Regions from separate parts of the Hyphomicrobium sp. 99 genome, predicted to be linked through region 2. Evidence: predicted binding sites of a transcription regulator. Region 2 holds the regulator's gene; each other region holds the start of a gene.
What was found. The regulator LexA, encoded in region 2, represses DNA repair genes until DNA is damaged. The targets are predictions, from matches to a motif close to TGTTCNNNNTGTGTTCNG.
Positions count from the first base shown of each region.

Region 1 (9,746 bases), 1.4 Mb from region 2:
AGGCGTCGCTCGAGAACGTGTGATACGCGATCTCGCCGGTGAAGAGAGACGCGGCAAAAAGCATGAGAAGCGCTGTCGTGCTCCACAGTCTTCTCCAGGCCGCACGCAGCGCCACGGAGACAATTCCAACCGCCGCCGCCGCATGAAGGGTCAGCAGCGTCGCCGACGAGGCGAGCGCGGGACTGTCGACCTTATGCGCAGCCGCTGCTGCAAGGCCGACGCCCGCGGCACCAGCAAGACCGGCCCACACCAGAATGAGAAAAGGCGCGCCGCTTGGCGCGCCTTGTCCGTGGTTGCCCATGTCGCGCATCAGGCCGCATCCGCCGCGACGCGAACCTTGACCATCTTGTCCGGGTTCTGCGGCGGCTCGCCCTTGTTGATCTTGTCGACGTTTTCCATGCCTTCGATCACCTTGCCCCAGACCGTATATTGCTTGTCCAGGAACGTCGCGTCATCGAAGCAGATGAAAAATTGGCTGTTCGCCGAATTGGGATTCGCCGAGCGCGCCATCGAGCAGACGCCACGCACATGCGGTTCGGCGTTGAACTCGGCCGGCAAGTTCGGCAACTTCGAGCTACCCGTGCCACGTCCCTGCGGACAGCCGGTCTGCGCCATAAAGCCAGGAATCACGCGGTGAAAGACGATGCCGTCGTAGAAGCCTTCGCGGGCCAGCGTCTTGATGCGCTCCACGTGCTGTGGCGCCAGATCCGGGCGCAGCTCGATCACGACGTTGCCCTTGCTCGTCTCGATGATGAGCGTGTTTTCGGGGTCTTTATATTCGGCCATGAGACCATCCTTTCTTGAAATCTTAAGCTCACCCCGGATCCACGGGATATGGGAAGGATCGGAAGCTATTGCACGTAGACTTTCAGCATCGTGTCGGGGTTGTTAACGGTTCCCGAACCCGGCGCACCACGTTTGATGAGATCGACGAACTCCATGCCCTCCACGACCTGACCAAAGATCGTGTAGCTGCCCTTGAGGCTCGCGCAGCCGATGCTGTTGAAGCAGATGAAGAACTGGCTGTTAGCTGAATTCGGATCGGACGTGCGCGCCATCGCAACCGTGCCGCGCTTGAATTCTTCATTCGAGAATTCGGCCGGAAGATCGGGAAGCTTAGAGCCGCCAGCACCCGTACCTGTCGGATCGCCGGTCTGCGCCATGAAGTCGTCCATGACGCGATGCCACTTGATGCCGTTGTAGAAGCCCTGGTTCGCGAGCGTCTTGATCTGTTCGACGGTCTTGGGAGCGAGATCCGGCCGGAGCTGAATGACGACCTTGCCATTCTTGAGTTCGATGACGAGCTTATCGCCGGCGGCCTGCGCCGAAAGAGTTCCGAACGCGCTCATTGCAAGCAACGACGCGAAAATAACCGAAAGCAATCTGACCATGGCGCTCCTCGTGGATTTATGATTTCGCCGGCGTTTAAGTCTGTCGATTACAGCCGCCGGGGCGTAGCGGCGGGCAGTGTTGCCGCCCTTATGGCGATTTGACGGCTGCCCCGCAAGAGACCGCTTGGCTGGGCCTCAGGGACCTACGGCCGAAGCTTCATGCCGCGCGATCGCCCCGCCGGCTTGCCTTCCGGTGGCGGAGGATCAACGCGCGCCGCGCTCTTTAATGATGCGTCATCGAGCGAGGCCAGAAGATGCCGCCCCAAATCCTGCACGATGCCAGCCGGCGAGACCATCACGCCCTCGCGCACGAGCCGCGCGAACTGCTGATCGCGATGCGGCCCGCGGCCGATGCCGCCGCCCTTCGCAACCACCCGATGCCAGGGAACAAGCTCGCGCTCGTCCTCCGTCAGCTGGGTCAGCATCGTGACGGCGAGCGGCGCTGGAATTCCGATCTCGCTCGCAAGTCGCTCCGCCGTCGTCACGCGTCCAAGCGGAATCTTGCGCAGAAGCGTCAGCAGCTCGGCTTTCGGTCGTGGTGCCATGAAACGCGCATTAGCGCGTTTTTGGCGCTTTTGCCTTGAGACGCTTCAGCACGGCTTTTGACACGAACGGCGATGGATCGCCGCCCATCAACGCGACCGCGCGCACCAGGTTCGCCGCTATATGACGAACCGAAGGCGAGGCCGCCACGTAGACCGTCTGAATGTCCGGCGCCATTTCGCCGTTCATTCCCGCCATCTGCATCTCGTAGTCGAAATCGGTGCCATCGCGGAGGCCGCGGACGATGATCGACGCAGCGTTCGTCCGCGCCGCATCGATCGCGAGGCCTGAGAACGTCACGACCGAAATCTCCGTTTTCGTCGCGTCTGCGATGGGCCGAACTTCTTCCTCGAGCATCGCGACGCGTTCCGCTTCGTCGAACATTGGCGCTTTTCCCGGATTGATGCCGATGCCGATGACGAGCCTATCCAGAAGCCCCGTCGCACGTCGGATGACATCCGTGTGCCCGAGCGTCACTGGATCGAAAGAACCGGAATAGAAGCCGATGCGCATCATGGAAGCCTTCGCAAATCAGAGTTTACCTGAATAGCGTTCGCGGTGATGCTTGCCCAGAGGTATCCCGCAGGCTTCAGCGGATAGGATGAATATTGCTAGGCGCCCCGATCAATTCGGGTTGGATTTCAAGAAATCGATGATCTGCTTGCGCGTACCGGCGTCAGCAATCCCGGTGAACGGTTTCATATTGTTATTCGGAATAAATCCGTCCGGACTGGTAATGAATTTATCGAGCGAGCCTTCATCCCAGGTCACACCCGATTTTTTGAGCGACTCCGAAAATCCAAAGCCCTCCAGCGATCCAGCTTTCCGGCCGACGATGCCATGCAAACTCGGCCCGAGACGATTGTCGCCCTGCTTCCACGAATGGCAGGTCCGGCAATTATTGTTGAATGCTTCCTGACCAGCCTCGTCAGCCGCAAATGCGGCCTGAGCGAAAGCAAAAGGCAATGCCAGCAACGCAATAGGAAGACGACGCATATAACCTCCCTGCCCACGGCACATGCCGCAGGACAAACATTTTTGAAACTGTTCTCAGATTTCGAACGCAATAACCCCGGTAGCGTTCCGCTGCGATTTCTCAATCCAACCATGCCCTGATCGGCTGACGTGCGGCATCGGCTCAGGGCACCGCACGGCCCACATCGAAAGCGAATCTGTCACCTGTTTTGCGAAGCGCCGGGTGGATGGCGCGAGGGCCTTGGCCGCCAGCCGTCCACATGTTCGGATTTCGGCGGGGCGCAACCTCATAACTATTTGTTTTTGCAAATGTTTTTCCGGGGGATCGAGGGCGTGGCACGACGCCGCGCGAGTGGCTTTCGCAATTCAATTCTGCTATAGTGCAATCACTGTTTTTGCACCGGCTTCCGGCGCATCTCGCCCGCCCAATTTTATCCTAGAAAGATCTCACTTTGACCGACAGAAGCGACGACGACCAACCGGCTGGCCGCGAGCCGAGCGACATCCGTCCGATCTTGATATCGGACGAGATGAAACGCTCGTATCTCGACTACGCGATGAGCGTCATCATCAGCCGTGCGCTGCCCGACGTGCGCGACGGCCTAAAGCCTGTGCACCGCCGCATCCTCTTCGCAATGAACGAGCTTGGGCTCGACTGGAACAAGAAATACGTCAAGTCGGCGCGTATCGTCGGCGAGGTGATGGGCAAATACCATCCGCACGGCAACCTTGCGATCTATGACGCGCTCGTCCGCCTCGCGCAGGACTTCTCGGTCCGCGTTCCCCTCGTCGATGGACAGGGCAACTTCGGCTCCATCGACGGCGATCCGCCCGCAGCCGAACGCTATACCGAATCCCGTCTCGCCAAAGTCGCGACTTACCTCCTGGACGACCTCGATAACGATACGGTCGATTTCAAGGACAACTACGACGGCCAGCTGAAAGAGCCCTCGGTACTCCCCGCGAAATTTCCAAACCTGCTCGTCAATGGCGCGGGCGGCATCGCCGTCGGCATGGCGACGAACATCCCGCCGCATAACTTGGGCGAAGTCATCGATGCCTGCATCGCCGAACTCGAAAATCCCGAGATCACGATCGACGAGCTTGCCCAGATCATTCAGGGGCCGGACTTCCCGACCGCCGGCATCATCCTCGGCCGCGGTGGCATTCTCTCGGCCTATCACAAGGGCCGCGGCTCGATCATCATGCGGGCCCGCGTTACGACCGAGAATATTCGCAAGGATCGCGAAGCTCTCATCGTCACCGAAATTCCCTATCAGGTTAACAAACGAACGCTGATCGAGAAGATCGCCGACCTGGTGCGCGACAAGAAGATCGAGGGCATCTCCGACCTTTGGGATGAATCGAACCGCGAAGGCATCCGCATCGTCATCGAACTGAAGCGCGATGCCGTCGCCGACGTCGTCTTGAACAACCTCTATAAGTACTCGGACCTTCAGACGACGTTCGGCGCCAACATGCTGGCGATCAACGGCGGCCGTCCCGAAAGCCTGAACCTCAAGGATTTCATCACCGCATTCACCCACTTCCGTCAGGAAGTCGTGACGCGGCGCGTGAAGCACCTGCTAAACAAGGCACGCGATCGCGCCCACGTCCTCGTCGGCTTGGCGATCGCCGTCGCCAACATCGACGAAGTCATCCGGCTCATCCGTTACTCGGCGTCTCCCGCCGAGGCGAAAGAGCAGTTGATGGCTCGCGATTGGCCCGCGAAGGACATGACTTCGCTGATCCTGCTCATCGCCGATCCGCGTCATACCGTTTCGTCCGAAGGCTCGTACCGCCTGTCGGAAGAGCAGGCGAAGGCCATCCTCGAATTGCGCCTTGCACGCCTCACCGCTCTCGGCCGCGACGAGATCGCCGATGAATTGAACAAGATCGCGACCGAGATCAGGGACTACCTGGAAATCCTCGCATCGCGCGCCCGCGTCGTCGAAATCGTCAAGGGCGAGCTCACATCGATCAGGGACGAATTCGCGACACCGCGCAAAACCGAGATCATGGACTTCGACGGCGACGTCGAGGACGAAGATCTGATCCAGCGCGAAGACTGCGTCGTCACCGTCAGCCATAAGGGCTACATCAAGCGCGTGCCGCTTGCTGCCTATCGCGCCCAGAAGCGCGGCGGCAAGGGACGTTCCGGCATGTCGACGCGTGAGGAGGATTTCGTCACGCAGCTCTTCGTAACGTCCACGCACACGCCCGTACTGTTCTTCTCATCGCGCGGCATGTGCTACCGCATGAAGGTCTGGCGCTTGCCACCGGCTTCTCCGCAGTCACCGGGCAAGGCACTGGTCAACCTGCTGCCGCTTGCGGAAGGCGAAGTCATCACCTCGATCCTGCCGCTGCCGGAAGATTCCTCCACCTGGGCCGATCTCGAGCTGATCTTCGCAACCCTCTCGGGCAACGTGCGCCGTAACGCGCTCACCGATTTCGAGAGCATCAATCGGAACGGCAAGATCGCAATGAAGCTCGACGAGGGCGACCGCATCGTACAGGTCGCAATCGCCAAGCCCGACCAGGATGTCTTGCTGACGAGCGCGGAAGGCCAGTGCATCCGCTTCCTCATCGGCGACGAGATCCGTCTCTTCAAGGGACGCGACTCGACCGGCGTCCGCGGCGTCAGGCTCGCAGACGGCGACGAAGTGATCTCAATGGCGATCCTCAACCACTTCGACGCGACGGCGGAAGAGCGGGCCGCGTATCTGAAGCAAGCGAGCGCGCTGCGCCGTTCCGACGAGGCCGAAGACGCCGAGACCGTGCCGGATGCCGACGCGGAGGAAGTGAACGCCGACGCCGTAACCCTCAGCCCCGAGCGCTTCACCGAGATGCAATCGGCCGAGCAGTTCGTGTTGACGGTCTCGAGCAGAGGCTTCGGCAAACGCTCGTCATCCTTCGAGTTCCGCACATCGGGACGCGGCGGCAAAGGCATCGTCGCGATGGTTGTCAACGATCGCAATGGGCGCCTACTCGCGTCGTTCCCGATCGGCGGAAACGATCAGATCATGCTCGTCACCGACGGCGGTCAGCTGATCCGTTGCCCGGTGCACGACATCCGCATCGCCGGACGCAACACGCAGGGCGTTCGCATCTTCAAAACCGACGCCGACGAAAAAGTCGTGTCCGTCGAGCGCATCCCTGAGGACGAGGAAGAAGTCGTCACCGAATAAGTGCCGATCATTCCCATCGCCCGATCGTAAAATGATCGGCTAACATCAACATACCTTCGCGGCGCTTCGTGCATGAAAGCCGCGGAGGCGGGGGACAGGAAAAGAGTGGAAACGGGCGGTTCTAAAAGCGTTATTTTCGTCGCCTTCGCGTGCAACCTCGGAATCGCGGTCGCAAAATTCCTCGCTGCGTTTTGGACCCAGTCCTCAGCGATGCTCTCTGAAGCGATCCACTCTCTCGTCGATACCTCGAACCAGCTGCTGCTCCTTCTCGGCATCAGCCGCGGGAACCTGCCGCCCGATGCCCAGCATCCGTTCGGACACGGCAAGGAAATCTACTTCTGGAGCTTCATCGTCGCGATGGTGCTCTTCTCTCTTGGTGCAGGCGTCGCGATCTACGAAGGCATCGAAAAAGTCCTTCATCCGCAGCCGCTGCAGCACGTATTCGTGCTGTACGTGGTGCTGCTCGTCGCCATGACGCTCGAAGGCTATTCAACCGTGAAGGCGGTCGGTGAATTCAACAGAAGACGCCAATCGTCCGGGCAGGGATTCATCACAGCGCTCCGCGCCTCGAAGGACCCGACGCTCTTCGCAATCGTGCTCGAAGACTTGGCGGCGATGGTCGGCTTGACGATTGCGCTTCTCGGGACCATGGCGGCCCATCTCGGCGGCTATGATTGGGCTGACGGCGTCGCCTCGATCCTGATCGGCTGCGTCCTGGCGTTTGTCGCGATCTTCATGTCGAGCGAAATTCGCTCGCTGATCGTCGGCGAAGCGGCGTCGCACCCCGTTCAAACCGGAATACGCAAAATCATCGAAGCAGAAACGGGCGCCGACAAACCGATCCGCAAAATAAACGAGATTCGCACGATGCACCTCGGCCCCCAGGACATCCTGGTGACGGCGAGCGTCGATTTCGATGATTGGGTGAGCGCCCGGACTGTCGAGGATGTGACGGCTCGACTGCAGAAGGCGATCAAATCACGCTACCCGGACGTGCATAATCTCTTCATTGAAGTGCAGTCCGAGCAGACGTTTGCGGCCAGCAAGAACGCGTCTCAGATCCAAGTCGTTGGCAGCGCCGCCCACTGATACGCAGAACGCTTGCGATTCCGCCAACGACCGTCCCTCTAGCCGAAACATTCGCCCGTCGCGGCCCGCGCCGCGGGGAATTAAATGGCCAGCCGATTAGAGACCCACACGCGCGCCAATTCAAAACACACCCGCGTGACGTAACGGCTCTTCAACGAGAGTTCGCCAGCCAATCGCCGGCGCCAACTGAAAACTGATGTCGCAGCAAGGCCGCGCATGGCGGCCAGCTCCGCGTAGCGGAGTCGCCGAGCCCAATTAGAATTCTGGCGTTGCCTCAAGGCCGCGCATGGCGGCCAGCTCCGCGTAGCGGAGTCGCCATGCGCAAACCAACAAAGCGTCGCCACGAGCAATCAGACTTCCGCACTTGGCGGCCGGCTCCCCGAACCATTTCCCGCTCGTGGCGGCCGGCTCGCGGAACGCGTGTCGCCACGAGCAATCAAAAAGGAATCTCGTCGTCGATGGCCTTGTCGAAGCCGCCCTTCGGACCACCGGTCTTGGCGACGCGACGCGGCTCGCTTGAACTCGAAGAACTTCCGAAGCCGCCATCCGAAGAACCGTAATCGGCGCCGCTCTCTTGCATCCCGACCGACGCCCCGCGTCCGCCGCCCGCGCCATCAAGCATGGTCAGCGTGCCGTTGAAGCCCTGAATGACAACTTCAGTCGAATACTTCTCGGCGCCGCTCTGATCGGTCCACTTGCGCGTCTGCAGCGCGCCTTCGATGTAGACCTTCGCGCCCTTCTTCACGTACTGCTCGATGACCTTGCAAAGCGGCTCGCTGAAGACGACGACGCGGTGCCACTCGGTCTTTTCCTTGCGCTCGCCCGTCGCCTTGTCGCGCCACGTATCGCTCGTCGCGACGCTCAAGTTGGCGATCGGACGCCCGTCCTGCGTGCGGCGGATCTCAGGGTCCTTGCCGACATTGCCAACCAGAATGACCTTATTGACCGACCCTGCCATTCGCTCGTCTCCTTACATGAATTGCGATGGCCACCTGATCGCAAGATGCGATGGCCGCCAGACCGCGATGCCGGCGGAGGTTTCACACGCTAGCACCAATTGAGTTGCATCAACAAACCGCTCGATCGAACGGAATCGCTGCGGCCAACCTAAAGCCTCGTCCGCCAGCCTTCTCCAACCATTTGACCTTTGTCCACGACCTTGGCGCAGCAGGCCGAGCTTGCGCCTCGGCGGATAGCCGTTCTCTAATTGTTCTATACATGCAATCGCCCGCCCTCCGCAAGTCCGTTCGAGCGCAGCCTGACGGTGGGACCGCAAAACACCACTGCTCCTCCGTCTCCAAATTGTTGTTGCGTCACCACGAATGTCGTCTTGACTGACGAGCAGCATCGTCTAGGCCGTTGTAGATAATAGCGCGAGCGCGCGCACTCGGAGCACCACGCCGCAAATGGCTCACTTCAATTGCCTCAACTGTCCGGGATATTGCTGTTCGTACCCGGTTATCGCGCTCAACAAGCGCGACGTCGAACGCCTCGCCAAGCATTTCACACTGAAATACGAAACGGCGAAGCGGCGCTTCACGCGCGAAGGCCACGGCCACAAATATCTGATGCGCCGCAAGGGCGATAAGATCTACGGCCGCATCTGCCAGTTCTTCGACACCAAGAAGCGCTGCTGCACGATCTATAAGGCGCGCCCGACAGCCTGCCGCGATTACCCCGGCCCCGGCCGCTGCGGCTACTATGATTTTCTGATGCACGAGCGCCGCTGCCAGAACGACCCGACGTTCGCCGCGATCACCAATCACAAAGATTGATGCACCTCGAACCGATCGTCACCGGTCGGTTTGTCGGCTGAGGGCGCCCGCTTGGAAGCCGCCCTCCCGTGACTTCTGCCCAGCCGAATAGGATGTGTACGCCGAAAAATATTGATCCGTACACGAAAGCGATGCTACCCCCGTTATATTCGCAATGAGTAATATTCCGGGGGGAATGCAGGAATGATCTACGACTGTTTCACCTTCTATAATGAACTCGATATTCTCGAAATCAGACTCCACGAGCTTTACGAAGTTGTTGATCGTTTCGTCCTCGTCGAAGCCAACTGGACCTTTCAAGGCAATCCGAAGCCTCTCTATTTCGCAGAAAACAAATCTGCCTTCAGCCGCTACGCCGATAAGATCATCTACGTCCGCGTAGACTTCCCCGACTGCAATCTGCAATCCCGTCTCACCACTGGCCCGCGCGATGCAATCTGGGCCCGGGAACATTTTCAACGGGAACAGATTTCGCAAGGCCTGAAGGACGCATCGCCCGAAGACCTGATTATTGTTGGAGACGTCGATGAGATCATATCGGCGGCGAAGCTACGCGAAGCCATCGCAAAGAGACGCCCCCGCGAACTGACAATTTTCGAGATGCCGATCTACACCGGTTCCGTCAACCGGCGCCTCACCGGCAGCATTTGGGAAAAAGGCCCAAGAATGATTGAATTCTCGGATTTTCCAGGCGCCCAACACCTTCGATTGACAAAGGTGGTCGCGGCCAAGCACTTGGGTAATACTTTTATCGGCCGTTTCTACACGAGATATCAGAACTACAT
Region 1 covers NZ_KQ031382.1:2,978,007-2,987,752, forward strand. The annotation lists gene G359_RS14360 (DUF423 domain-containing protein) at 1-310, opposite strand, end outside; gene G359_RS14365 (peptidylprolyl isomerase) at 310-786, opposite strand; gene G359_RS14370 (peptidylprolyl isomerase) at 852-1,391, opposite strand; gene G359_RS14375 (MGMT family protein) at 1,535-1,936, opposite strand; gene coaD (pantetheine-phosphate adenylyltransferase) at 1,947-2,450, opposite strand; gene G359_RS14385 (c-type cytochrome) at 2,559-2,930, opposite strand; gene gyrA (DNA gyrase subunit A) at 3,362-6,097, shown strand; gene G359_RS14395 (cation diffusion facilitator family transporter) at 6,170-7,186, shown strand; gene G359_RS14400 (single-stranded DNA-binding protein) at 7,623-8,144, opposite strand; gene G359_RS14405 (YkgJ family cysteine cluster protein) at 8,593-8,961, shown strand; gene G359_RS19755 (glycosyltransferase family 17 protein) at 9,145-9,746, shown strand, end outside.
Region 1: G359_RS14400 (single-stranded DNA-binding protein) is a predicted target of LexA. The motif match lies at 8,384-8,401, and genes of this name have one in related genera.

Region 2 (9,746 bases):
AAAGATCCCGCGCGGCCAACGGCTCACAATCAGGAAGCCGACCATCGCAGGCCTGACAGCCGATCAAACGCCGGCCGTCATTCGCATCCGGACGATGTCCGCGCGTTCGCCCGCGGCGCCCGGAGATCGCATTCGCATCAAAGCGAACCTGTCGCCGCCTGCGAAGCCTCCGCTTCCGGGTGGCTTCGATTATGCCCGCACCGCTTGGTTCGATTCTGTCGGCGCGGTCGGATACGCATTCGCCGCGCCCGTCATCGAGGGGCATGAAGAGTCCGGCTCGCTTTCGCAGTGGTATCGTCAGACGATCGAAAGCGTCCGCCAGGGAATTGCCGCGCGCATTCGCCAAGCGTTGCCGGGAGAAACCGGCGAGATCGCGCTTGCGCTGATAACCGGAGAACGCGGCGGCATCACCGCTGCGACGAACAACGCCTTCAAGAATTCCGGCCTCTTTCACATCCTGTCGATTTCCGGCCTGCACATGGTGATTGCAGCTGGCGCCGTGTTCTATTCGGTCCGTCTCATGCTCGCCGCCGTCCCGCTGATCGCATTGACGCTGCCGATCAAGAAGATCGCCGCCGCATTGGGAATACTGAGTGCCATCGCCTATCTTGCAATTTCCGGCGGACAGTTCGCGACCGTCCGTTCGGCGCTGATGATCCTGATCATATTCGGAGCCGTGCTTCTCGATCGCCCCGCGTTGGCATTGCGAAACGTCGCGCTCGCGGCTTTTCTGATCCTCATCGTTTATCCCGAAAGCCTGCTGGACGCTGGCTTCCAAATGTCGTTTGCCGCCGTCACGGCGCTGATCGCATCGCACGAAACCTTGAGCAATTTCCTCGGACGTCAGTCGCGCCCGCATCCGGTGCTGAAGGTCGTGAAGTTCTTCGGCGAGATTATTGCCTCGACCCTCATCGCGAGCGTGGCCGTCGCGCCGTTCGCCGCCTACAACTTCCACCAGAGCCAGCAATATGCCGTGCTCGGCAATATGATCGCCATTCCGATCTGCAACATCATCGTCATGCCGTCGGCGCTGCTGGCGATGGTGCTGATACCGTTCGGGCTTGAATGGCTTGGACTGAAGCCGATGGGCTGGGGCATTGAAGGCATGGCCTGGTGCGCGAACAAGGTTGGCGCATTGCCGGGCGCCGTCGGCCACATTCCGGAAATTCCGGCGCTCGCCTTCGCCCTGATGCTCGCTGGCGGAATCTGGCTTTCGCTTTGGCAGACGCGCATTCGGCTTTTAGGCGCGGCTCTCGTGGTTCTTGGTCTGCTCCTCGCGCCGTGGATGCCGCGGCCCGATATCCTGATCGGCCAGAAAGGTCTGATCGCCGTGCGCGACACCTCCGGAAAGCTCTCCGCGCTGCCGAACAAAGGCTCGAAATACGATCTCGACCGCTGGCTCGAATATGACGGCGATGGCCGGACCGCGCGCGATGCGCAAAGCGGTGACGCATTCACCTGCGATGCGGCTGGATGTATCGCCCATGTCAAAGGCGCAACCGTCGCCGTTGCGAACCATCCCGCGGCCATCACCGACGATTGTCTGAATGCCGACGTGCTGGTCATCAATGACCCGAAGCCGGAGGACTGCAGCGTCCCGCGAACCATCATCGATGTCTTCGACCGGTGGCGAAACGGCGCTTATGCGCTCTACGTCGACCGGACCGATGATAGCCCGGAACCGCGCGTGCGCCTCGAAACGGTCGCCGCCCATCGCGGCGAGCGGCCGTGGAGCGTGATGCCGGAGCGCAAGTCGCTTGGATTGCCGAAGCCGCGCATCGTGGAGACGCCGGGGGGAGGGGCACCCCCGCCCGCAGTGGCACGCGCGACCGAAAACCCGGAATCAGATCCCCGAACCCTGGCCGAAGACGACCCGGGCGAGGGGCCCGAACCCGCGAACGACTGGCTCGACGACGCGTCCGCTGACGCGTCTGCCGCCAGCGACGCCCAGTAGCGCCAGCCTCAGTAACGCCTGAGCAGCCCGACGAGCCGCCCCTGAATGTCGATCTGATCCGGCCCGAAAATGCGCGTCTTGAATTCCGGATTGGCCGCCTCGAGCGCGATCGTCGACCCCTTCTTGCGCAGCCGCTTCAGCGTCGCTTCCTCGCCCTCGACGAGCGCGACGATGATGTCGCCGTTCTCCGCGTTGTTGCAGCGGCGGATGATGACGGTATCGCCGTCATGGATACCCGCCTCGATCATCGAATCGCCCTTCACTTCCAGGGCGAAATGCTCGCCGTTCGTTAAAATGTCGGGCGGCACGGCGATGTCGTGGGTGTGGTTCTGAATGGCGCTGATCGGCGTACCGGCCGCGATCCGGCCCATGACCGGGATCGAGACCGTCCGCGCGTCGATGACGTGCGACGGCGGCGGTGGCGAAACGCTCGCACGCGGCCCGGAGCCTTCGATCACGCTCGGCTGGAAACCGCGCTGCGGCGCGATCGAGGAAACGGAGGCGCCTGCCCCCGCGCTTTGATTGTCCGGAAGCTTGATGACTTCGATGGCCCGCGCCCGGTGCGGCAGACGGCGGATGAACCCGCGCTCCACGAGAGCCGTGATGAGCCGGTGAATGCCGGACTTCGACCTCAGATCCAGCGCGTCCTTCATTTCATCGAACGAGGGGGGCACGCCGCGTTCTTGCATGCGCGCGTGGATGAAAAGCAGGAGGTCTTTCTGTTTCTCGGTGAGCATCGCGTTTCGTCTCAAGCCTTCCATGGCTGTGCGAGCGCCGCTGGCCGAAACGCTGACCACCGAACGGCCACCCGCAGGATGACGGTACAAATCGTGTATGTACGCTACACGTTCTTGTCTCGTTCTGCAACCTCGCCCCAACTTATGCAACCCATCGTCGTGCGAATGAAGGGAGGAGTGGCACGAATGTCTCGGCCTCCACTGCGTCCAGCACGGGAACGACAAGTTCGGGCGGACAGCAGCAACTCTCGTCATCCCGGCGCAGGCTGGGATCCAGGCAACGTGAAGCGCACTCGCATGTGCTGTCCCCACGGAGCGACCCGCGTCTGACGTTTTGTTGAGGCTTGTCTGGGTGCCGGCCTTCGCCGGCATGACGGCGGTGGGGGAGAGCAAGCGCTCGCCCGGGATGACAGCAGGAAGCCCATCTCCGTAACAATTCTCGTCATCCCGGCGCAGGCCGGGATCCAGGCAACGTGCAGCGCACTCGCATGTGCTGTCCCCACGGAACGGCCCGCCTCTGACGTTTTGTTGAGGCTTGTCTGGGTGCCGGCCTTCGCCGGCATGACGGCGGTGGGCGGGGCTCGCTGCAGCCATAGCCATCCCTGCCGGCTGGGTCCCGGGTCTCGCAAGCGCTCGCCCGGGATGACAAGCGGGGTGTCGCGGGCGACGTATGAGGCGAACGCTCCAGTTCGAGCGCCTGAATTCCGCCGCCTCGCAGCCGTGCAAAAGCGCCGGAAGCCGTGCGACGGAAAGATGGTCGCCGCCGGTCCAACACCGGCGCAGCAATTCGATTTTCGGCCGTTTGGAGCGGGGCATCGTCGGGCCATGCAGGGTTGGTTCTCGCAGATCGTCATAGGCGTCATCGTCACCGTTTTGGGCACCGTCATCGCGAACGCAGTCACTGGCGGCCGCGCCGGCCATCACTTCGTCCCGAGCTTCCACGCCTCGTCTCGCCACTGATCTCTTCCGCACCGGCGGCCGGCTCCGCGAAAGCGGAGCCGTGTGCGCAATCAATAAGCACGAAGCGGACGGGTTCCGCGGCTGGGTCGTGCAGCAATGAAGTCTCGGAACCGATCCGCTCCGTGACAGACCGAGAACAGGGTCTCGAGCAGGGTCACTTTACGTCAGCGGGATGCTCCGCACACAGGCTTCTCACCCTGTGCGAACCTTGCCGATCGCCTTGTCCGGAAGCGCGCGTCACGCCCCGGGTCGGGCTGCCCCACCCGAGCCCGACGCAACGCCTTGCGCACGAACCCTTCGCCGGATGGGCGACGCGATTATGCGTGAGGAGGCGAGAGCGGGGATAAGTTTTTTTGAGTGGGGGGAATTGCAATTTGGAAAAGGAGGAATGGGGGCTGTACAGATGATCTGCTCTGAGAGAAGTTAACGGAATTGGGTGGGGTCGCGTTGTTGCGTTTGGGGGGCGTAAATATGTTCGAGGAACTTTTGCATTCGGTTTTTGAGCAATGGTCGCACGTCGCGGAGACGTTTTTTCAAGGAATTCAGGCCCCCAAAATATTGAGCTTTCTCATTCCGATCTTTCCGGCGGCCTACGGAGTGTTCATTAAATGGCGCAGCTCGGGATATCGTCTCTTGGACAGGATGGACGAATTCTTGGGGCGGCAAGAGAAGCGCTTGCAGGAGTCGAGAGAGTCCGTTGCGGGTCTGTTTCGTTGTCCTTCACCGGCTAGGGCGCTCGACGAGCCCACTTTTGACTCTCGCTCTGTCAGCAGATCGCTTCGCAAAATGAGTTGGGGCTTCGGAGCTGCGGCTGTCAACGACTTGCACGGAGCTATCGTCATCAGTTCCAATCAAGCTCGCCTTGCGCAGAAGCAACTGGAAGAATTCAAAAGTCGGCAAGCGCTTGCTCACCTCTTGCTGGGCGCAAAGGAAGCCTCAAGAAACTTACAAGATCCGGAAGGACGACGCGCTTCGCGAGAGGCAGCGCTTGAGCATTTTAATTCAGCAATTGAGATCAATAGTGGTGATGTTGATGCAATCGAATACGCCGGGATGATGCTGCTCGAACTAGCAAATCCCGCAGGCGCGCTGTCACGCTTCAATGAGCTGATTGCATTGCGCCAAGCGGACGGTGGGGTTTCGCTTGCCCGTGCATACCGTTTGCAGGCTACCGCTTTCGAAACTCTACCTTCGCCAGCGAATGCCAATGCAAACGCTGCGCTCGGGAATGCACTTGCGGTACTTCCCCCGTCAGAAGCATTGGAACGCGCTCTCACTTTTGAGCATCGGGGAAATGTTAGAGTGAAGCTCGGGTTTCTACCCGCAGCGAATACCTGCTTTCAAAACGCCTTGACCATCTATCAAAGCTTTAGGTCAATGCCCGCAGGTCGCGAAGGCTTGGACGAGTCAATGCTGCGATAGCAAAGATAAATCGCTCGCAGAGCGCCTCCGTTGACACCCCGTCGCAGCAGGATGAGGTGCCACCACCCGTAGGCCCCTCTAATAATTGGCTAACTAGATTTGCAAAGCCCAACGGCTAGCAAAGCCTATTGCAAACGCCGCTCCGCTCGCCAATACCGCATGCCCTGCACTTTGCCAGTGGGCCATCGTCAGCATTTGCGATAGGCCGAGGTTCGTAAACCGAGCTGCGAATTTGCGCTGCTCACGGAGCGAAACTGAAAAGAGAGCCGCGGCTCCAAGCAGCGCTGCCCATATCGGTGCGCCAGCGAACGCAGCGAATGCCGTGAATAGTATCGATGTGAATGCCAGCATTGGTATCCCCCAATTTGGGGTAATGAGCCGTGATTCCCGAAATCCATGCAGCTTCGCGCTGTGAGCGAACTGGAATAACCTGTTGATAACAAGCCAACGCCCAAGCTCCGCTTAAGTTGCGAGCACCAACGCCACCCCAAGCCCGCGCCGGCGGCCGGCTCCGCGCAGCGGAGTCGCCGGCGCAATTAAAAAAGGCAGCTTGCGCCGCCTTTTTCTTTCTCGTTTGGGAGGATCGGTATTCGAAGTTTGGGGAAATTCAGGATTCAAGTTGCCAGATGCCCGTCGGCAAACGGCAGGCGACGATTTCGGTCTCCTTCGTCGTGTCGACGCCGGTCAGCGAGACGACCGCATGGCGGCAGACGCTGCCGCGCGTGTCCTTGAACGATGAGACGGGCTTGACGATGCCGGAGAGGCGTCCGTGCGCGCGGTGCCAGACATAGCTCGAGCCGTCGGCAACTTCCGTCAGGGCGAATTGCACGCTTTCGAGCGCCGCATATTCGTCATCCCGGTCAAGCGCGACCTTGACGCTGGTGAGTTTCGTTTTGTCGTCGAGGGCGCTGGGTTTCGGGCAGGCGGCCGATGCGAGGGGCTGGTCCGCACCCCAGGCAAACCCGTAAGGTAAGAAAATCGCCGCAACCAGCGCGAATGCCGTTGCGCCGGCCGCGGCAGTCGAGAATAGGGACGCATTTGAGGACATGACGCTTACTTTCAACTCAGGCGGAACGCGACGCTCGCCCAACAAGACGATGGGGGGAGTCTGCCTCAGTATGGTTAAAAGGGACTGAACATATGTCGCGGCGTGTGCTGTAACGGGGCGCGCCGCCATCTTGGCAAACCGATTTGAACGCGCGATCTGCAATTGAGACTGAAAATCCAGCGTTGAGCACGCAACATGAGTGACACCGGAACTTCCCAGACCTCGGCTCCCGAAAGGGCACCTGATTTCTCGACCGCCGAAGATCCTTTTCTGCTGTTCGAGACCTGGATGTCGGAGGCAGAAAAGTCCGAGCCGAACGATCCGAACGCGATGGCGCTCGCGACCGTCGATGCGGGCGGAATGCCGAACGTGAGGACGGTGCTGCTGAAGGGACTGGATGGGCCAGGCAGCGCCGATCGCGGCTTCGTCTTCTACACGAACTTCGAAAGCGCGAAGGGCCGCGAGCTGCTCGCAAACCCGAAGGCCGGTCTGCTGTTCCATTGGAAGAGCCTCGAACGGCAGGTGCGCATTCGCGGTCCCGTGTCGCTGGTCTCGCATGGCGAGGCGGATGCCTATTACGCCTCGCGGCCACGGCTGAGCCGCATCGGCGCCTGGGCTTCGCATCAGTCGCGGCCGCTATCGTCGCGCGACGTGCTCGAAGCCAAGGTCCATCATTACGAAGCCAAGTTTCCGGAAGAAGCCATTCCGCGCCCGGCCCACTGGTCGGGGTTCCGCGTTCTCCCGGTCGAAATCGAATTCTGGATGAGCCGTCCGTTCAGGCTTCACGACCGCATCGTCTTCCGCCGCGACGCGCCGCGCGACTCCTGGCAGAAAACCCGTCTCTATCCCTGAGCGACCACAAAAAGCGCGGCTTGTGGCACAATGAAGCTAAGGCGTGAGGATTGACTTGAGGCGCGAATGGTAACGGACCGCATCGACGAACGCCGCCCGAAACGGCGGCTCCGCGACCGTTATCAATCGACGCGGATCTATTACGCAGCCGGCCAGCCGCCGTCTTTTCTCGCGAAGTGGACGAGCCGCATCGCGCTCTTCTCAGCCGTCGCCGCGCTGGTGACGGCGGGCCTGCACCGATTGCATTTGCTGCCCACGCCCGTCGCGTTGACGATCGCCTACATCGTCATTTTCTGCGCGGGCCTTTCGCTGCTGATGGCATTCGTCGCCGGGCTCGATATCTGGGTGACGGGACGGCAGGGCGCGGCGCGCGTGTTCTGCGGGGCGATCGTCGCGCTGGGGCTGCTCGCCATTCCCGCCGGCGTCTGGGCCATGAGTTTCAAGTGGCCGCCGATCAACGACGTCTCGACCGATCTCGACGAGCCGCCGGAGTTCACAGAGGCCAAGGACGAGCGGCCGGCCGACGCCAATCTGACGGACTATCCGGGCGATGCGTTCGCAACGATCCAGCGCGCGCATTATCCCGACCTGAAGAGTCTGGTCCTCCCGCGGCCGACCGAGGAAAGCTACGAGCTGGTGCTGCAAGCGCTCGCCAAGCTCAAGCTGAAAACGACGCTCGAAGTGCCGCCGGAAGATGAGCAGGACGCGCCGGGCTTCATCGAGCTTTCCGACCAGTCGCAGATTTTAGGGCTTGTCGACGACATCATCATTCGCGTGCTGGGCGAGGATGGCTCATCCCGCATCGACGTGAGATCAGCGTCGCGCTATGGCGATATCGATTTCGGCCGTAACGCCGCCCACGTGCGCGCGATCCTGAAGGAAACCGCGAGCCGCTTCGAAGCCTCCGTCCCCGACGTCGACAAGGATACGCGCGCCGCCGTCGACAAGCGCAACAAGCTCAAAGCGGAGAAAGGTCGCGGTCCGGCGTCAAAGGCAGATCGGAAGCGACCAAACCCTTCTCGATTAGATACTCGACGTGCGCCTGGACAGAAAGCGTCGCAGCCGGGATCAGCTGGGGGGCAAGGCCGCGGTAAACAGCGGGGACAATTTGACGAATAGTCGTCGCGCCACCAGTGAGCGCGTCGAGCACGGATTTCTCGCGCCACGTCCGGTGCAGAAGATAGGCTTTCACCGTGCGCTGGGGATCGTTGAGGCGATCGCCGTGACCCGGCAGAAAAACATCGTCCGTGCGATCGAGCAGAATTTCGAGCGATGAGACGTAATCGGCCATGCGCCCTTCCGGCGGCGCGATGACCGTCGTGTTCCACGCCATCACATGATCGCCGGAGAAGACCACCCTGCGGCCTTCGAGCGCGAAGCAGAGATGATCCGGCGCGTGGCCGGGCGTGTGGATCGCGGTCAGCGCCCAGTCGGCGCCAATAATCGTGTCGCCGCCGTTGAGCGCGATGTCGGGCACGAAATCATAGTCGACGAAGTAGCTTCCCGACGGACTGTTCTCGAGCGCCATCTTTCCCGCACCCGGATCGCGCGCATAGGCAGCCGTCACGGCACCCGTTTTCGCCTTGAGCTTGGCGATGCCGTCGACGTGATCGCGATGCGCGTGCGTCGAGAAGATGTGCGTGATCGGCCGACCGGCTGCGGCTTTCAGAATCGCTGCGCGATGCTCCGCGCTGTCAGGCCCCGCATCGATGACAGCGAGAGACGTTGAGCCGACGAGATACGTATTCGTACCCTTGAAGGTGAACGGGCTCGGATTATCCGCGACGAGCCGAATGACGCCCGGTCCCATCGGAGACGGCACGCCATAGGTGAACGCCATCTCTGTTTTGAAATTGAGTGAATCCAAACCCCGTGGGCCCTCGTTGAAACGTGACGCGCTTATAGGGAACTCGGTCGAACTACGAATACCCTGAAATTCGACGCAGGTTAACGTGGCGCGCGATTTCGCACATGCTCCGGCCGGAAACCGAGACCGATGAGACGGCCCGCAAGATGCGCGAGTACGGGCCATTTGGCGATGCCCAGAATAAAACCCGGCGGACCTGATCGCGTCGGCTCAACGGCTTCGCGTTTTCGCCGGTCGCTGCGCATCATGAGCTGCAGCTTTTGCGTGGCCTTCGTCGGAAACGTGCGGCGCGTTTCGACCGCCGCAAGATGCGCGTTGGAAAGACGGCCTTCTTTCAACGGCTTCGTCAAAATGTTCGCGCTCGCAACGGCATCCTGTATCGCGAGGTTAACGCCGACGCCGCCGATGGGCGACATCGCATGCGCCGCATCGCCGATGCAGAGAAGCCCCTCGCGCCACCAGTGCTTCAGGCGATCGATCCTGACGCTCAAGAGATGCACATCGTCGAAGGACCGGATTTCCTGCAACCGTTCTGGCGGCAGCGGCGAAACGGCAGCGACCATCTCCCGGAAGGCTTCGATCCCACCCGCCTTGATCTCGGCATATGTGCCTTTACGGACGACATATCCGCATTGCCAATAATCACCGCGATCGATCATAACGAAACCTTGCCGCGGACCTGCATGACCCATGGTCTGCTCGGGATCGCTCGCCGCATGCGAAAGTTTCATCCAGAGTACTTCGCTTGGGTTCCCGAAGCTCTCGACTTCAAGTCCCGCAAGCTTGCGTGTCACCGAATTCCGGCCATCAGCGCCGACGATGAGGGATGTGGAGAGCGTTAGCGGTCCGTCGGCTGTCAACGCGCGAAGCCCGGTAACCCGATCGCCTTGAATGATGAGATCCGTG
Region 2 covers NZ_KQ031382.1:1,586,872-1,596,617, forward strand. The annotation lists gene G359_RS07740 (ComEC/Rec2 family competence protein) at 1-1,954, shown strand, start outside; gene lexA (transcriptional repressor LexA) at 1,963-2,691, opposite strand; gene G359_RS07750 (hypothetical protein) at 3,346-3,651, shown strand; gene G359_RS07755 (tetratricopeptide repeat protein) at 4,123-5,073, shown strand; gene G359_RS07765 (hypothetical protein) at 5,681-6,121, opposite strand; gene pdxH (pyridoxamine 5'-phosphate oxidase) at 6,317-6,973, shown strand; partial or broken gene G359_RS20890 (DUF1499 domain-containing protein) at 7,406-7,843, shown strand; gene G359_RS07775 (MBL fold metallo-hydrolase) at 7,932-8,840, opposite strand; gene G359_RS07780 (FAD-dependent oxidoreductase) at 8,921-9,746, opposite strand, start outside.

Region 3 (9,746 bases), 1.2 Mb from region 2:
TCATGGTGCTGTTGGCGGTGCCGCTCGCACTCTTCGGCGCACTGCTGGCGATCTGGGTGCGCGGTCTGCAGATTGACGTCTACTCGCAGATCGGGTTCGTCATGCTCATCGGTCTCGCTGCGAAGAACGCCATTCTGATCGTCGAATTCGCCAAGAGACGACGACTTGAGGGATTGCCCATCGTCGATGCGGCAATGGAAGCGGCGCGGCTACGGCTGCGCCCCATATTGATGACGGCATTCGCTTTCATTCTTGGCGTCGTGCCGCTCATGATCGCGACGGGAGCCGGCGCCGCCAGCCGGCAATCGATTGGTACGACGGTGTTCGGCGGCATGCTGGCCGCGACGCTGCTTACGTTGCTGTTCGTTCCGGTGTTCTACGCCATGATCGAAGAGTGGCGCGAAGGGCGTGATGCCGACATGTCCGGGAAACATGTGGCCACAGGCGACGATGCTTCACATCCGGCTGCTGCCGAATAGACAGGGATTTCGTGATGCGACTTTGGACGATTGTTGTCTTGGCTTTGCTCGCCGCCGCCGGCGTCGGCGCCTATCTTCACCGGCAGGAACTTGCAAAGCTTATTGCCTCGGTTGAAAGCCCGGCCGCGCCGCCTCAGGCCGCCTTCGCCATGCCGGTGCCGGTCGCGCCAGTCGTCAAGCGGCCGGTGAATATTTATCTGGAATATTCGGCGCGGACCGAATCCATTCGCGACATCACGCTGCAAGCGCGGGTTTCAGGCTACGTCCAGAAACAGGTTGTTCCCGACGGCGCAGACGTTGCGGCGGGCGACCTTCTTTACGTAATCGATCCGCGTGATTACCAAGCGGCGCTCGATCACGCCAAAGCTCAAAAACAGCGCGACATCGCTGCTCGTGACTATGCGAGTTCCAATCTCGAGCGCGGATCGGAACTCACCAAGAGCGGATGGCTCGCGAAGGACACCTACGATCAGAGATCGAGTTCGCTTCGCCAGGCGGACGCAGCCATTACCATCGACGACGCCGCAATCCGCACTGCGGAACTCAATCTCGAATATACCGAAATTCGTGCGCCTTTTGCCGGGAGGCTGGGTAAGAACCAAGCGCCGCTCGGAGCGCTCATCAGCGTAGCAGGCGCGCCTCTCAACACGCTCGTTCAGATCGATCCGATTTACGTGACGTTCAACCCGAGCGAGGCGGATCTGGCCGCGATACAGAAGGTGCGCGCCAGCGGCGCGACGGCCGCCGAGATCTTCGTACCTGGAAACGACAAGCCAAAGCAAAAAGGCTCCGTCACCTTCATCGACAATTCCGTCGACCGCTTGACGGGCACCCTAACGGCGCGGGCCACCATAGCCAATGCGGACCGCACGCTATTGCCCGGACAATACGTTCGCATCCGCATCCATGCCGGCGAAAACGCGAATGCCCTGATGGTGCCCCAAACGGCCGTCGGATCGAGCCAGCTTGGGAAATATGTCTATGTGGTCGGCGATAAGAATATTGCCCAGCAGAAACTGGTGACGCTCGGTCCAGCGGATGGCGATCTCATCAGCGTCACTGGCGTCGACGAGAAAGACCTCATCATCACCGGCAATTTGCAGAAGATCGGACCTGGATCTCCGGTGCAGCCTCTCACGGCTCCGCCGCCACAAGCCGGCGGAAAGCCCGCGGTCACCACCGGGGCGGTCAACTAGTAACGGCGAGACACAAAAGGGAAAGCGCGGCTGAAGGGATCGGCCGTAATAGCCTTCGCCACCCGTATCCTGGCGACGGCCGTTTCCGCCGGGCCGCAACTATTTATGGGCGATGGATCGATCATTCGGCGGAACGCTCCATCTTTGGAGTGCGTTCCGCTGTTGCTCTGGCACGTCGAGCGACCGCTCGATGCTGCATCTCTCAGCCGCCGAAAAACGGCCGGATGGCCGGTGCGTCGGATCAGGTGATTAAATCGAGGACATTTCGGTGATGGAAAACGGCAACGATCCTCCGACCATTCCATTTCCCACGCAGGAGCCTGGGGAACTTCCAACCCTGCCGCCCGAGCCGAAGGAGCCGCCGCAGCCTTCGCCCATACCGATCGATGATCCCGGTGATGCGCCGGAGCCCGCGCCTCCAGGAAGGTGACAAGAACGAGCGATCGGCATGCCTTTTGTCCGTTGGCCGTGCCGATCGCTTCAGACAGCTGCTTAACCGCTGATCCGCGCTGCGCATGGCCGCGCGATGACCACGCACTTGGCGGTGATCAAAGCGTTCTTGGCGCAATCCCAACGGACATTAGTGGCTCGTTCGAAATTCGAAAAAGCGCGGCCATAGCGGCTCTCTGCTGCTTCTTCCCAGTTGCCGACCGCCGCGTCTCGCGCACGTTCGCTGCCGAGACCGAACACGCCCTTACCGGTGGCGGCGCCTTCCAGCGGCGGACGGCATTCGCCGCGCCGGTTCCAGCGGGCGTCCGCAGTCGTCGCTGAGCCGACGAGGCTGAGGCCAACGAGAATCGCCGCGCCGATTTTGAAGGTCATTGCTTTTACTCCCCTATTCATCCCAGCGCGCACGACGCCATGAGGAGGTTGTATTGTCAATCAGAGGGCGGTCGAAATGCGTGGATCTGGGGCGCTCAGGCGACACGCTTGGGGTATCAGCAAACGCCTTCGCCGATGCGCTCGGGAAGAATTTCCTCCTCGAGAAAACGGCGCTCAATTGTTTTTCGAAGAACGCCAATTCTGTATGGGCCAAGTCCCCAACCCATGGTGGCTGCTGATCTCTGAAAAACTTCGGTTTGTGTGGCGAAAATTCCGGGCCCCTCGAGGCAGAAAGGTTGGGTGGTGGAGCCGAGGGGAATCGAACCCCTGACCTCTGCAGTGCGATTGCAGCGCTCTCCCATCTGAGCTACGGCCCCAATGGGCGGGCATTTAGGATTTGGCCCGGTTTGTTGTCAAGAAACCGGGTCGAGCAGAACAGTGGCGCAAAGGGTGCGGGCAGGGCCCGGCGCGCGCCACAAATTGAAGCCAATTCCTTCATTTTGCAGTCTGGCCGCCCGGGACGTTCCTGCAGCCTTATCCCTACTTGCGGCGCACTGGGTGTCGGGGCTACATGGCGCAACGGTGCGCAACTGCGGGACGGCGAATGCTCGAGCTTCTGGCTTTTATCAGTTATCTCATCACTCTTTATACTTACGTCGTCATCGCCGTCGTGATCGTAAGTTGGCTGATGGCCTTTGGGGTCATCAACGCCTACAATCCGATGGTTCGTTCGATCTGGCAGGGGTTGAACGCGGTGACCGAGCCATTGCTGCGGCCGATCCGGAACGCCCTTCCGAACATGGGCGGGCTCGATATTTCACCCGTCATTCTGCTGCTCGCCTGCTATTTCATCCAGACCGTCGTACTTCCGAATATCGCCAAGGCGATCGTGTGATCAGCCGGTCGGCATCCCAGCCGCCAGCTCGCAAGGCTTGGCGGCATGGGGGCGCGTGCGTCATTGCGCACTTTCGTCTGACCCCGAAATCTTCCAAAGAGGCGATTGACGGGGTCGTCGAAACCCCCGACGGTCCGGCTTTTCAGGCGCGTGTCCGCGCACTTCCCGAAGATGGAGCTGCCAACAGGGCGCTCGAAGAGCTGGTCGCCCGGTGGCTCGGCGTGACAAAGAGCTCGGTTTCGCTCGCAACGGGCGGGAAGTCGCGGCTCAAATCCTTGCGGATTTCCGGTGATCCGGACGTGCTCGAACAGCGACTGCAGGAACGAAGTGACGCGTTGAGAAAATAAGTTAACGAGGAGGAAAGACGGGAATGTCCGTGGCGCAAATCATCGATGGGAAAGAGATTGCGGCGAAGGTCCGCGCTGAGGTTGCTGCAGAGGTTGCGCGGCTTCAGAAAGAGCATGGCCTGAAGCCCGGACTAGCCGTCGTGCTTGTCGGCGAAGATCCGGCGAGCAAGGTCTATGTCGCGAACAAGGCGAAGCAGACCGTCGAGGTCGGCATGAACTCGTGGGAGCACCGCCTTCCGGCCGAGACGCCGGAAGCCGACGTGCTGGCTCTTGTCGAGAAGCTCAACAACGATCCGGCCTGTCACGGCATTCTCGTGCAGCTGCCGCTGCCGAAGCACATCAACGCCGAGAAGGTGCTGAACCTGATCAGCCCCGATAAGGATGTCGACGGTTTTCATCCGGTGAACGTCGGCCGGCTTTGGGTTGGCGAACGCGCGCTGGTGCCGTGCACGCCGACCGGATCGGTCATCCTTGCAAAGAGCGTGGTGTCGAACCTCTCGGGCCTCAACGCCGTCGTCATCGGCCGTTCGAACATCGTCGGCAAGCCGGTCGCGGCTCTGCTGCTTAGAGAAAATTGCACGGTGACCATCGCGCACTCGCGCACGAAGAACATCGAAGACGTCGTCCGTGGCGCCGATCTCGTCATCGCCGCTGTCGGCATTCCGGAGATGGTCAAGGGTAGCTGGATCAAGCCGGGCGCGACCGTCATCGACGTCGGCATCAATCGCGTTCCGTCCGAAGGCGGCAAGACGAAGATCGTCGGCGACGTCGCGTATGAAGAGTGCTCGAAAGTTGCGGGCGCGATCACGCCGGTTCCGGGCGGCGTCGGGCCGATGACGATCGCGTGTCTCTTGCGGAATGCGGCTCAAGCCGCTGCGATGCAGGCGGGCGTGAAATCCGTCTTCGGCTGATCGCGACAAACGCAAATCAGTGAAGTGTGCGCCGGGGCTTTCGAGTTCCGGCGTTTTTATTTGCGCGCGGCGTGCGCTGTCGGATGCACTCCTCGCACATGTACTTGTCGCGAATGCGCTTCTTGAAATAGCCCGCGGCGGAGGCCGCTTTGACGAGACCCTCGTATTCCCGATCCGGCACTTCGTAATAGGTGAAGCAACTGCCGTCCGAAAAAACGATGTCGAGCGTCTTGCGCGCACCATCGTACTCGGCGGCTTGAATAGTAGAAGATTTTCGAAACTCCATGCGCTTCACCATTTGTCGAACGTCAGGCTGCTCTTACCTGTCGCAATGTCTCTCCTCGATAGCTCAGGGCCTCCGCGACATGAGCGCGGGATACGGTGTCACAACGCTCCAGGTCGGCGATCGTTCGCGCGACCTTTAGGGTGCGGTGAAAGCCGCGCGCCGATAGCCCGAGCGTTTCGGCCGCGTGACGAAGAAGCGTCACACCTGCTTCGTCCGGCATTGCAGTCTGTTCGAGAAGCGTTGCCGAGCAATCGGCATTCGTGCGGACGCCTCTGGCACCCAGCGCTGCAAATCGGGCGCGTTGCCGCTCGCGGGCCGCTGCGACGCGCGTTCGGACTTCGGCACTTCCTTCGGACGGAGCGGGCAGAACGAGATCGGCAGCGGAAATGGCCGGGACCTCTATCTGCAAATCGATGCGATCGAGCAGAGGGCCGGATACGCGCGCCTGATAATCGCTGGCGCAGCGCGGGCCGCGACGGCACGGCTCGCCGGGATTGCTGCCTCCGCATTTACACGGGTTCATCGCCGCGATCAGCTGGATGCGCGAGGGATAGGAAATCCGATGGTTGGCGCGTGCGATAACCGTTTCGCCTGACTCCAGCGGCTGACGCAGTGCGTCGAGCACGTTCGGCTGGAATTCCGGCAGCTCGTCGAGGAAGAGAACGCCGTGATGGGCGAGAGAGACTTCTCCTGGCCTTGGCCGCGAGCCACCGCCGACGAGTGACGCCATGCTCGCCGAATGATGGGGCGCGCGGAACGGACGTTCGACCGTGAGCTTGCCGCCCATCAGTTCGCCCGCCAGCGAATGCACCATCGAGACTTCGAGGATCTCTTCGGGTTGTAGTGGCGGCAAAATGGATGGAAGACGCGACGCGAGCATCGATTTGCCGGAGCCGGGTGGGCCAATCATCAAGAGGTTGTGGTTGCCGGCGGCGGCGATTTCGAGCGCGCGCTTGGCGGTTTCCTGCCCTTTGATATCGCGGAGATCGGCGGCGTAGCTCTGCGTCGGCAGCACATTCGGTTCAGGCCGCGAGAGCGTTTGGGTCCCCTTGAAGTGATTGACCAGCGACAGCAGGTGCGGGGCCGCCAGGATCGCGATGTCCTCGCTCGCCCAGGCCGCTTCGGGGCCCGAGGCGGCGGGGCAGATAAGGCCCTTGCCGATGGCGTTGGCGCCGATGGCAGCCGGCAGCGTGCCCGGCACGGCCCGGATGGAGCCATCGAGCGCCAGCTCGCCGATGGCGGCATAGCCAGCGATGGCATCGGGCGCGATCGCCTCCATCGCGCACATCATCGCGAGCACGATCGGTAGATCGAAGTGGCTTCCTTCCTTCGGCAGGTCCGCGGGCGCGAGGTTGACGGTGATGTGCTTGTAGGGAAGCCCCAGGCCGACCGCGTGGAGGGCGTTACGGACGCGCTCACGGCTTTCTGCGACTGCCTTGTCGGGCAGGCCGACGATGGCGAATGCGGCGGCCCCCGGCGTCACGCGGACCTGCACTTCGACGGGCCGTGCCTCGATGCCGATGAACGCGAGCGTGGAGATCTGACCGTACATTTTGCTCCCCCTGAGGAGAGCTAATCAGCAGGCTGAGACAAAGTCAAGAACGAAGGGGGAACGCAGGCTCACATCGCACAGCAATCTTCGGCTGCCAACTGTAGCAAAAACCAAATCGCCCTTGTGGTATCCGCCAAATGTATTTCGGCGTGTAAAAACTCATCCGTTAGTCCTCCCAAACCATCGCAATCAAGCCGCGATCCTAGCTTGGTAGCTCATGTAGAGGGCCTCGTTATCGAACCATAGAAGGACCGGCATGGTCTTGAAGCCTCGGCGGCTGAACGCTTCGTGCCGGTGCGCTCCATCGGCTAGGACTAGCTTCCGTGAGCCATCCTCTTCGTCTCTAACGAAGGCTATGGAAGGCGGGATGTCATCGGGTGAGTTGACCGCTTTGGCGATCTGATCTGCCCTGCGGTCCCACTCGGCTTGATCCTCATGATACTTTCGGCCCGGGCCGCTCATTGGGATGAGATCGGCAACCGGAACGTCTATTGGCCCGAGCCAGTACGCCTTTTGTTTGGTGATCCGCTCGAACAGGGCTCTGTTGGGTGTTCGGTTCTGCAAAAGGTAGCGTTCGGCCCAAGCTTGGGCTCCAAACTTCTCGATATCCGCCCGCACGTCGGCAGTGTTCTGTACGTCGATCGCTCCCGTTTGGCCGATCTGGATAGAGCCCTCTGCGTCACATGTGGCCATGCGGAATACACGGAAACCTTCCGAGGGCTTGAGCCGGGCCGACAACTGCTCGGAAATGAAAGGCACGATTCGCCCTTCAACGAAGGTATGCTTGGAGCCGCCCTGAAAGCGAACGGCTTCGTTGAGCACATCGACGACATAGTTCACGATCGACCGGTCGTGAGCGATGCTCTTGAACGCAAGGACAACATCGCCGTCGAACTTGTCGCCAGCCTTGAAGATCTCTTTCTGCTGCTCGGGCACGCGCGCGAGTGAACGCGGAACGGCCGGCAGGAAATACTGGTCAGCATCAATACGCTGCCCTTCGACCTGCGAAATAGCCGAGAGGGCACTCGCGGACGGCGGGGCCAGATAAACGGATTGGATCTTGTGGCAGTGGAAAACCTTGCGGTTCACCGGGTCGCCGACCTGCGGAACACTTTCGCCGAACAGGTTGACGTCGAAATCGCGAAGCCAGTTCTTCGCCAGAAACTTCAACGAAGGATAGACATAGTCCGTATCGTCACGGAAGACGCGGGTCAGGTCGCGGTCATTGTCGGTAACGCCGACTTCAAGCAACAAGGTTCCGTTCGGGTTCAACAGGCTGAAAACTTTCCGGAAGAACAGAATCGGCTCCTTGATGTAGTGGAGAACCGAGGCAACCAAGATGTAGTCAAACTGACCTTCCACGTCGAAGATATCACCAACGCGAAAATCCACGTCCAGGTTGTAGCGCTGGCCGCGTTCGCGAGCGTTGTCGATGTAAGGGGCGTACGTGTCCACCCCGACAGAAACGGCGGCACCGCGCTTCTTCGCCTCAAAGCAGAAAAAGCCTTCGTTACAGCCAATGTCGAGATAAGAAAGCCCATCCATGCGCCCCGGGAAGCCAAGAGCTTTCAACTTCGAGATGCTGTCCGAGTGGCCGGGGCCTTCCCCCGGAAAGGTCTGGTAAGTCATGATAACTGTTGCCTTGCCTTTATGGTTGTCCGGAGAGCGTCACGAACCGACATCGATATGTCAATCGAGATGTGCCAGTCAACGCGGTCGGCACACGTCAATTGGTGCATGGAGAAGCTTGCGGTGCTGTGGAGCCTAGTTGGTTACGCTGAACCACGCAGGTGATGGAACGAGGAAAAAGCGAAACGACCGCAGGCCCGGAGTACCGCGGGAGGTGCAAATCCTTCCCTCCACACCACTCCCTCACGATTGGATGTTACGTGCCTAAGCGCAAAGAACCTGAAACTAGATCCTGAAGAGCCGTTCAATCGGTTTCAGGAGACCGCGAAGGAAGTTCAGCGAGATGAGCGCTCGGCCGAGGCCGTTTCAAAAACCTGTCCGAGCGCACCAAAAAAAACAGCGCTCCCTCACCCCTTCGTCATCACCAGCGTCATGCCGATCAGCGATGAATTCGTGAACTGAATTTCGACGGCTTGCTTATCGTTGTTCACGACGAGGTCCATGTTGGCGGAGACGTCTGTGCCTTGGATGACGACGTGAAAGCCCTTCGGCGTGACATCGCCGGTCAGGTCGCCTTCGAAATTATGGATCGTCTCTTTCCAGTGACCGGAGAGCTTGCCGCCGGTCTCCTTCACGTTGCTGACGATCTCGACCGCGCCGCCTGCCGTTGCGCAGCGGATCGTCTGCTTCAGCTCGTCTTCGGTCTCGGTGAGCAGGTAGGTCGCCCGGCATTTTACTTTTTCGGGCGGGCTCGCCTTGTAGCCAATCATTCCGATGCCCGACCAACGTCCCAGAAGCGGCGCGAACGGTGAGGCCGTGACGGCTCGCGCTTCTTGCAACGGCATTGCGAGCGCAACGAACAAAAGCGCTCCGAGCGAGCTTGCGATCGTCATCGATCTCATCGTGACTTGGCCTTTCATCGTTTGAATATCGATACGCCCACTCATGCGCGCGACTTTCTCTTCTCTTCGATGACGTCCCAGATCATCGCGGCGATGTCGTTGCCGCCGAACGCCTTCACCTGGCGGATGCCCGTCGGCGACGTGACGTTGATTTCGGTGATGTAGGGGCCGATGACGTCGATGCCTGTGAAGATCAGGCCACGGCGTTTCAATTCGGGTTTGAGACGCGCGCAGATCTCGCGATCGCGGTCGGTCAGTTCGACGGGCGCGGCGGTGCCTCCGACGTGCAGGTTCGAGCGTGTTTCTCCGGCCTGCGGAACGCGGTTGATCGCGCCTGCGATTTCGCCATCGACGAGGATGATGCGCTTGTCGCCTTCCTTCACCTCGGGGCGGAACTCCTGCACCATGAAGGGCTCGCGGAACACCGTTTGAAAGAGCTCGACAAGGGAGCCGAGATTTCCGTCCTCCGGCCGCAAGCGGAACACGGCGGCGCCGCCGTTGCCGTAGAGTGGCTTGACGATGATGTCCTTATATTCGGCGCGGAAGGCCTGCACGTCGGCGAGCGAGCGCGTGACGAGCGTCGGCGGCATCAGATCGAGGAAGTCCAGCACGAACAACTTCTCCGGCGCGTTGCGCACGCTCGCGGGATCGTTGACGACGAGCGTCTTCGGATGGATGCGTTCGAGCAGATGCGTCGTCGTGATGTAGGCCATGTCGAACGGCGGAT
Region 3 covers NZ_KQ031382.1:394,346-404,091, reverse strand. The annotation lists gene G359_RS02295 (efflux RND transporter permease subunit) at 1-479, shown strand, start outside; gene G359_RS02290 (efflux RND transporter periplasmic adaptor subunit) at 494-1,675, shown strand; gene G359_RS02280 (hypothetical protein) at 2,168-2,497, opposite strand; tRNA gene G359_RS02275 (tRNA-Ala) at 2,799-2,874, opposite strand; gene G359_RS02270 (YggT family protein) at 3,102-3,392, shown strand; gene G359_RS02265 (DUF167 family protein) at 3,389-3,739, shown strand; gene folD (bifunctional methylenetetrahydrofolate dehydrogenase/methenyltetrahydrofolate cyclohydrolase FolD) at 3,763-4,650, shown strand; gene G359_RS02255 (KTSC domain-containing protein) at 4,667-4,948, opposite strand; gene G359_RS02250 (YifB family Mg chelatase-like AAA ATPase) at 4,959-6,488, opposite strand; gene G359_RS02245 (methyltransferase domain-containing protein) at 6,678-8,117, opposite strand; gene G359_RS02240 (hypothetical protein) at 8,525-9,064, opposite strand; gene gshB (glutathione synthase) at 9,061-9,746, opposite strand, start outside.
Region 3: G359_RS02250 (YifB family Mg chelatase-like AAA ATPase) is a predicted target of LexA. The motif match lies at 6,534-6,551, and genes of this name have one in related genera.